Linked DNA regions of Sphaerotilus montanus. The protein of the gene in region 2 interacts with the protein of the main gene of each other region in a pairwise test. Links are inferred from orthologs where the notes say so. Each region holds a gene or a part of one and is shown on either strand. Other genes may lie near its edges.

Region 1 (3,607 bases), 1.6 Mb from region 2 along the record:
GCGTGAAGGATCGGCCGCCGGGTCGGGCGGTGGGGTCGAATGATTGTAGCGACGGGGTGCCAGGGGCTGACCCGGGGTGCCCGATTCGCAAGTCTTGCGCCGCGGCCGGTGGTGGCACCTGCATCCAGGGGCTCTGCCGCACACCGGCCCCCCGCAGTGGATGGGCCCGCATCGGTGGACCGTTCTCTAACATGGCGTCACACCTTGACATGACCATGTGCTGATTGTGGGAAATGAATCCAGATTCCGAGTTCCTGATTCCTGACCCGGCCGACGATGCGGCCCCGTACCCCCGTGTCGAGGCGTGGGAGCCGGTGCGCAGCGGGTCACGCCGTCGGCGTGTCGGAAAACGCTCTGACATGGTGCGCTGGGCGACTGGTCGGGCTGGTGCGCACGCCGGTGGCGGTGCCTTTCCGGATGGCTGGCAACAGGCTCAGGGCATGAGCTTCGAATATCCGTGTATTCCGCTGGAGTTACTGCCAGTCCGGCGCGGCCCTGCGCCCCTGCATACCGCGACAGCGGTTTCCGGGGCCGAAACCACAAATCTCGTGTCACAGTCGGCATTTTTGAAGGCCGATTTGTCAATACAAGTCGTTACGGAGTGCACAATGTCGCCAATCGTTCAATTGTTGACGGGGGCCTTGATGCAGAAGTCCGACTTTTCCAGTGCGCGCAGACAAACCGGCGCCACATCGTTGCCGGGTCTGCCTTCGACCGGGTTTTCAAGTGCTGCCGCGACGGCCCGTCCGGGGGCTTCCGATTTCCAGCATTCGGCGCCGTCCATGCTCACGGCCGAGCGTCTGAACGGGTATGGTGCCCGCTGGCTTCAATCCTTGCCCGTGACGGTTCGCCCGCTCATCACGGCAAAAAGACACCCTCATATCGTGAACAAGTTCGCGATTCTCTGGGGTGAGGACGAGGCGGTGAACGCGTATTTCGACGAACTGCTCATCAGTTCGCGGCCCGGTCGCCGGGGCTTCGCCACCGAGGTGCTCGATGAACTGGTCGAGTTGCAGCGGGCGGTGCAGGAACAGCGCCGTTATTGATAAATCTGCGCAACAGTTCGTGCATGGGCACAAACTTCGCGATCGGTTCAAATGCCTTTGAACAGATGGGCATAGACCCGGCTCACCGGCAGGATCTCGCTGCGCTGGCGCAACACCACGGAGAGCCTGCCTTGCTCATCCCGCACGGCGCGGGATATGCAGCGTGTCTGCACCAGAATGCTGCGGTGAATCTTCCAGAAGCGCCTTTCATCAATTTGATTGATTAATTCCCGCAAGGACATCCGGATCAGATGTTCGCGGTCGGTGGTCAGGACCCGGACATACTTGTCTGCTGCTTCGAAATAGACCACCTCGTCGACCGGCACCATTTCCACGGTGTGTCCCGTCTGGACCGGGATGAAGTCCAGCCGCTGCGGTGTGGTCATGGATGGGGCGAGCAGCGATTGCAACTGGCGTGCAAACGTCTGCAGAGGGTCTGGTTCCGAGGGGTGCAGGACGTCGCGCCGCGCCAGTTGCTGTTGCAAGCGCTGGCAACACGACTGCAGCCGCGCGCGGACCAGCGGCTTGAGCAGGTAGTCCACTGCCTGCAGCTCGAAGGCTTGCACGGCGTGCTGGTCATAGGCCGTGATGAACACCAGCAGCGGGAAGGGCACTCCCGGATCGTCCGTCCAGTCCTCGGCCAGTGCCCGCGCCACTTCCAGCCCCGTCAGCCCCGGCATGCGGATGTCGAGGAAGCACACGTCAGGCCGCAGCTCCAGCGCGCGGGCCAGCGCCTGCACACCGTTGGTGGCGACGGCGGTCACGGCCAGATCTGGCCAGACCTGCTGCAACTCGGCGCGCAGGTGTGCTGCGAGCAGGGGTTCGTCTTCGGCGATCAGGGCGGTGCGCAGGGCGGTCATGGCGTTGGCAGGGGCAAGGGCAGATCGATGAGGGCCAGTGTGCCGGGCGGCTCCTGGATGCTGTCGGTGCGTGTCAGGCTCAGCGTGGCCTCGGTGCCGTACAGCGTGCGCAGTCGCTCGCGGACCTGTGACAGGCCAAAGCCGGTCCCGGTGCTCGGCAGCGGGGCACTGGCATGGGTCAGCCCGTCGCCGCTGTCGAAGACCCGGAGCTGGAGCCTCGCGCCACCGGGATGGTCCAGGCGGCGTGCCTCGATGCGGATCTGTCCGCCGTCGATCGCGGGTTCCAAGCCGTGGTGGACGGCATTTTCGACCAGCGGCTGCAGCAGCAGCGTCGGCACGGCGAGGTCGGCCAGCTCCGGCGGCAGGTCCAGGCTTGTCTGCAGCCGAGGCCCCATTCGCACGCTCATCAGCGCCAGGTAGTCGCGCAGTCGGTCGAATTCGGCGTGCAGCGGGTGCAGCGTCGTGCGCGAGCCCTGCAGCGTGCTGCGCAGGAAGGCGATCAGGTGGTCGAGCATCGCCTGGGCCTGCGGCGGGTCGAGTGCGATCAGCACCCGCAGGTTCGCCAGCGTGTTGAACAGCATGTGCGGTTCCAGCTGGCTTTCCAGGAGCTTCAGCCGGTGTTCGGCCGCCATGCGCAGCGCGGATTCGGCCTCGGCCCGGGTGGCGGCGAGTTCGCCCTGGGACTTGAAGAAAAACGTGGCCGCCAAGCCGATGCTCAGTGACAACAGCAGCATCCCGGCATTGGGTCGCCAGTTGGCGCCGAGGTGGGTGTCGTGCCCGAGGATCAGGCCGCCGAGCGCATGGCCGCCGATGTAGGCCGCCGGCACGCCGACCACGATGCAGGCACCCATCCAGAACCAGCCCGGCCAGCCCGCCTTCGCCGCCTGGTTGTCCGGGTCACGCCGGCTGATCACCCAGGCGATGGCGTGGCAGCCACCGTCCAGCGCCAGCTCGCACAGCAGGCCGACGCACAGCGAATACACCAGGCTGTTGAAGAACTGCCCGTGGCTCACCAGCGTCAGTCCGGTGGCGATGACCACGGCCAGCACGACGGTGAGCAGCGTGCGGTTGAGGACCGTGCAGTGCCAGCAGCGCCTGGTGGTGGAGTCGGGTTCGAGCGTCATGGTGGGTTTGTAGCAGCCTTCAGAAGCTGCGGGTCATGGCCAGCGCACCGGTCTGTCGGCTCGGGGTGTGCCGCAGCGCTGCGCCGACCGGCCCGCCGAACACGCGCCAGACGGCCTCGACGCGCCATTGGTCCCCCTGCCAGCGCAGTCCGGCGCCCAGCACCCGGCCGGCATCCGCGGGTTGCCACAGCGCGTCGGCCGACACCTGCCAGGCATCGTGCTGCCACGCGAGGCGGCCGTAGGCGTTGCGACGGGCGGAGGGTGTGGCGGCCTGACCGTCGTGCCAGACCTCGGCGAGCACGGTCACGTCCGCGCCGCCGGTCCAACTGCCGCCGACGAGCGTCTGGTGGCGGCCCAGCGCGGGCAGCCAGCGGGTCGAGGCGTGCCACTCCACCGCGTCCGACGCGACCCACGCCAGCGCCGCACCGACGTTGCCGCGGGTCGCCGCGCTCCAGTGCGCGTGGGCGTGCAGATCGAGCGCGCCGAGCCGCTGGTAGTGCCGCAGGGCGAGCGCGCTGCCGTCGTGGCCCTGCTGCGGATCGACCCAGACCAGGCTGGTGGCGTCGTCGGCGCCGAA
Region 2 (4,172 bases):
GGCAAGTGTTGGCATCCTGCCCCCCGAAGTGCAGGCTTGTCCAGCCGAAAAGTGTTTCCGCAAGCCAGCGTTCAGAGCAGCGGCATCGGTTTGCTGGGCTGTCCCGCCAGACGCAGGGTGGCCTGCCCGGACAGCAGCGGTGCCGCCTTGAAGCCCCACGCGAGCGCGACCAGCGTGGTCGGGAAGACGTGCAGCGCGTGGTTGTAGCGCTCGGCTTCGCGGTTGTAGACCAGCCGGCTGATGTGGATCTGCTCCTGCAGCGCGTCACGCTGGCGCAGCAGTTCGGTGATGGCGGGCTCGGGGCCGAGGCCGGAGGTCAGGTCCTGCAGCTCGCCGACCAGTGTGTCGAGCAGGGTGCCGAGCGACTCCTCGGCGGCGCCGACCACCTGCAGCGCATTGCCGCGCATGCCGCGGGCCTGCGCCTCGTCGGTGGCGCGGCCGGCCTGCCGGGCGGCGTCGATCAGTTGGGCGGCGACGGGCTGCTGGTCACCGGACAGCAGCGGGCGGGCGGCCTGGGCCAGCGCCAGTGCCACGGCGTGGCGCTGGCGCAGGTGGCTGGCCAGGGGACCGTAGCTGTGGTGGGTCTTGGCGCGCAGCCGCTTGAGGCGCTTGTAGGCGCCCAGCATCCAGAACGCCAGCACCGCCAGGATCACCAGGGTGGCAATGTCCATCGCGTGTCTCCAGGATGGCGGCGCGGTGGCCGCCGGGGGTCAGCCTGCGTCGGCCAGCCAGGCCGCGTGTCCCTTGTGGCGCAACTCGCACGCCGGACAGTGGCCGCAGCCGTGGCCCCACGGGTGGCGCTGGCCGCGCTCGCCGAGGTAGCAGGTGTGGGTGTGCTCGATGATCAGCTCGACCAGCGTCCGCCCCCCCAGCTGTTCGGACAGGTCCCAGGTCTGCGCCTTGGTCAGGAACATCAGCGGCGTTTCCACCGTCATCGGCGTGGCCAGCCCGAGCGACAGCGCCACCTGCAGCGCCTTGAGCGTGTTGTCGCGGCAGTCCGGGTAGCCCGAATAGTCGGTCTCGCACATGCCGCCGACCAGCACCGATGCGCCCCGGCGGTAGGCCAGCGTCGCCGCGAAGCCGAGGAACAGCAGGTTGCGGCCGGGCACGAAGGTGTTCGGCAGCCCGTTCGCTTGGAATTCGATTTCCCGCTCGGCGGTGAGCGCGGTGTCGGAGAGCTGCCCGATCAGGCCGAGGTCGAGCACATGGTCGTCGCCTAGCCGGTCGGCCCAGTGCGGGAACTGCGCGCGCAGCTCTTCGCGCACGGTCAGCCGACAGTCCATCTCGATCAGGTGGTGCTGGCCGTAGTCGAAGCCGACCGTCTCGACGCGCCGGAAACGCTCCAGCGCCCAGGCCAGGCAGGTCGTCGAGTCCTGTCCGCCCGAGAAGAGCACGAGGGCGGTGCGCGGGTCGCGGGCGGCAAGGGGGTTCATTGGCGGATCTCGCCCTGGCCGAGCACGACCCACTTCATCGAGGTCAGCCCCTCCAGCCCGACCGGGCCACGGGCGTGGAACTTGTCGGTGGAGATGCCGATCTCGGCGCCCAGGCCGTACTCGAAGCCGTCGGCGAAGCGCGTGCTCGCGTTGACCATCACGCTGGCCGAGTCCACCTCGCGCAGGAAGCGCATCGCGTTCGGGTGGTTGGTGGTCAGGATGGCGTCGGTGTGGTGCGAGCTGTAGCGGTTGATGTGGGCGATGGCCTCGTCGAGCGTGTCGACCACCTTCACGCTGATGACGGGGGCGAGGTATTCCTCCGACCAGTCGGCTTCCGTCGCGTCCACCACGGTCGCGCCGGGCACGTCCGACAGGATCGCCTTGGCGCGCGGGCAGGCGCGCATCTCGACGCCCTTCGCGGCAAAGATCGCGCCGATCTGCGGCAGGAACGTCGTCGCCTGGTTCACATGCACCAGCAGCGACTCGGTCGCGTTGCAGGGGCTGTACTTCTGCGTCTTGGCGTTGTCGGTGACGACGAGCGCTTGCGCGATGTCCACCTCAGCGTCGATGTAGGTGTGGCAGTTGCCGTCCAGGTGCTTGATGACCGGCACCTTGGCCTCGGCCGAGATGCGCTCGATCAGGCCCTTGCCGCCACGCGGGATGATCACGTCGACAAACGCCGGCATCGCGATCAACTGGCCGACGGCGGCACGGTCGGTGGTCTCGACGAGCTGCACCGCGGTGGCGGGCAGGCCGGCTTCGACCAGCGCGGCCTGCACCAGCTTCCACAGCGCGAGGTTCGAGTGGATCGCTTCCGAGCCGCCGCGCAGGATGCAGGCGTTGCCGCTCTTGATCGCCAGCGACGCCGCTTCGATCGTCACGTTCGGGCGGCTCTCGTAGATCATGCCGAACACGCCCAGCGGCACGCGCATCTGGCCGACGCTGATGCCGGTCGGGCGGCGCTTGACGCCGGTGATCTCGCCGACCGGGTCCGGCATCGCAGCGAGCTGTTCGCAGCCTTCGGCGACGGTGGCGATGACCTTGGCGCCGAGCTTCAGGCGGTCGAGCATCGGGCCGGACAGGCCGTTCGCCGCGGCGGCGTTCAGGTCGAGCGCGTTGGCGGCGTCGAGGGCGGCGACGTTGTCGCGCAGCAGGCGGGCCAGGGCCAGCAGCGTGCGGTTCTTGGCGCTCGTGGAGGCGGCGGCCATCCGGGTCGCGGCGGCGCGGGCGGCCTCGCCGACGCGGGTCATGTAGGCGGGGATGTCCTGGGTGTTCATGCGGCGAATTGTCGCAGAGCCCCGCCGGGCCCGGGCTCAGCCCTCCTGAGCCGCGATCTGCCGCAGCGCCTGCTCGAACACCTCGACCGGCTGCCCGCCGGAGATCAGGTGCCGGTCATTGAGGATCACCGCCGGCACCGAGCGGATGCCGGCCTGCTGGTAGAACGCTTCCTGCTCGCGCACGTCGTAGGCGTAGGCATCGCTGTCGAGCACGGCCCGCGCCGCGTCAGTGTCCAGCCCGGCAGAGGCCGCAGCCGCCAGCAGCACCGCGTGGTCACCCGGGCTCAGCCCGTCGGTGAAGTACGCCTTGAACAGCGCGTGCTTGAGCTGGCGCTGCGCCTCGGCGGATTGCAGTCCGGCCCAGTGCAGCAGCCGGTGCGCATCAAACGTGTTGTAGATCCGGCTGCGCTTGCCCAGGCCGAACGCGAAGCCGACGCCCGCGCCGCGCTGGCGGATGGCTTCGGTGTTGGCGGCGACCTGCTCGGCGGAGATGCCGTACTTCTCGGTCAGATGCTCGACGATGGCCTGGCCTTCGGCGGGCATCGACGGGTTGAGCTCGAAGGGCTGGAAGTGCAGCGTGGCCTGCACCTCGGGGCCGACCCGCTCAAGCGCCTGTTCCAGTGCGTTGAGCCCGATGGCGCACCACGGGCAGGAGACGTCGGAGACGAAATCGATTTTCATCTCCGAAGCATCGCACGAAGGCTCAGCCGACAAACCCTTGGGGATTCATCGACTGCCAGCGCCAGCTGTCCTGGCACATCTGGTCGATGCCGCGCTCGGCCTTCCAGCCCAGCACGCGCTCGGCGGCGGCCGGGTCGGCGTAGCAGGCGGCGATGTCACCGGGGCGGCGGTCGACGATCTTGTACGGGACCGGGCGGTCGCTGGCGCGCTCGAAGGCCTTGACCACGTCGAGCACGCTGTAGCCCTGGCCGGTGCCGAGGTTGACCGTGACCGAGGACTTCGCTTCGAGCAGGTGGCGCAGCGCCGCGACGTGGCCGGCGGCGAGGTCGACGACGTGGATGTAGTCGCGCACGCCGGTGCCGTCCGCGGTGTCGTAGTCGCCGCCGAAGACCTGCAGGTGGGCGCGCTTGCCGACGGCGACCTGGGTGACGTAGGGCATCAGGTTGTTCGGGATGCCGCGCGGGTCTTCGCCGATCAGGCCGCTGGCGTGGGCGCCGACCGGGTTGAAGTAGCGCAGGTAGGCGATGGCCCAGCTCGGGTCGCACGCTTCCAGCTCGCGCAGCATCTGCTCGCCCAGCAGCTTGGTCATGCCGTAGGGGTTGGTGGTCGAGAGCGCGCAGTCCTCGGTGATCGGCAGGCGCTCGGGCTGGCCGTAGACGGTGGCCGAGGAGCTGAACACCAGCGCCTTGACGCCCTGGTTGCTCATCGCGGTGGCGACGCTGACCAGGCCGCCGAGGTTGTTGCGGAAGTATTCGAGCGGCTTCTGGGTCGACTCGCCGAC

What was found. Proteins that work in one complex are often made in the same cells at the same time.
Region 1: the proteins of BDD16_RS11240 (region 2) and BDD16_RS18350 interact in binary tests that used the Escherichia coli proteins (3 or more experiments, as listed by UniProt). The link is inferred for Sphaerotilus montanus from one-to-one orthologs.

The regions. Positions count from the first base shown.
Region 1 is NZ_JACCFH010000001.1:4,041,522-4,045,128, forward strand. Bases 1-2,999 are described here. They hold BDD16_RS18350 (LytR/AlgR family response regulator transcription factor), read right to left. Parts: upstream 1,907-2,999; coding sequence 1,094-1,906; downstream 1-1,093. Other genes in these bases: BDD16_RS18345 (hypothetical protein), read left to right, coding at 234-1,046; BDD16_RS18355 (sensor histidine kinase), read right to left, coding at 1,903-2,999. Outside these bases: more of BDD16_RS18355, read right to left, coding at 3,000-3,030; BDD16_RS18360 (hypothetical protein), read right to left, coding at 3,050-3,607. UniProt on the Escherichia coli protein: Member of the two-component regulatory system BtsS/BtsR, which is part of a nutrient-sensing regulatory network composed of BtsS/BtsR, the low-affinity pyruvate signaling system YpdA/YpdB and their respective target proteins, BtsT and YhjX.
Region 2 is NZ_JACCFH010000001.1:2,488,139-2,492,310, forward strand. What follows is about bases 571-3,526. They hold BDD16_RS11240 (glutamate-5-semialdehyde dehydrogenase), read right to left. Parts: upstream 2,711-3,526; coding sequence 1,430-2,710; downstream 571-1,429. Other genes in these bases: BDD16_RS11230 (LemA family protein), read right to left, coding at 571-671; queC (7-cyano-7-deazaguanine synthase QueC), read right to left, coding at 711-1,433; BDD16_RS11245 (DsbA family oxidoreductase), read right to left, coding at 2,747-3,391; galE (UDP-glucose 4-epimerase GalE), read right to left, coding at 3,414-3,526. In the rest of the region: more of BDD16_RS11230, read right to left, coding at 72-570; more of galE, read right to left, coding at 3,527-4,172. UniProt on the Escherichia coli protein: Catalyzes the NADPH-dependent reduction of L-glutamate 5-phosphate into L-glutamate 5-semialdehyde and phosphate. The product spontaneously undergoes cyclization to form 1-pyrroline-5-carboxylate.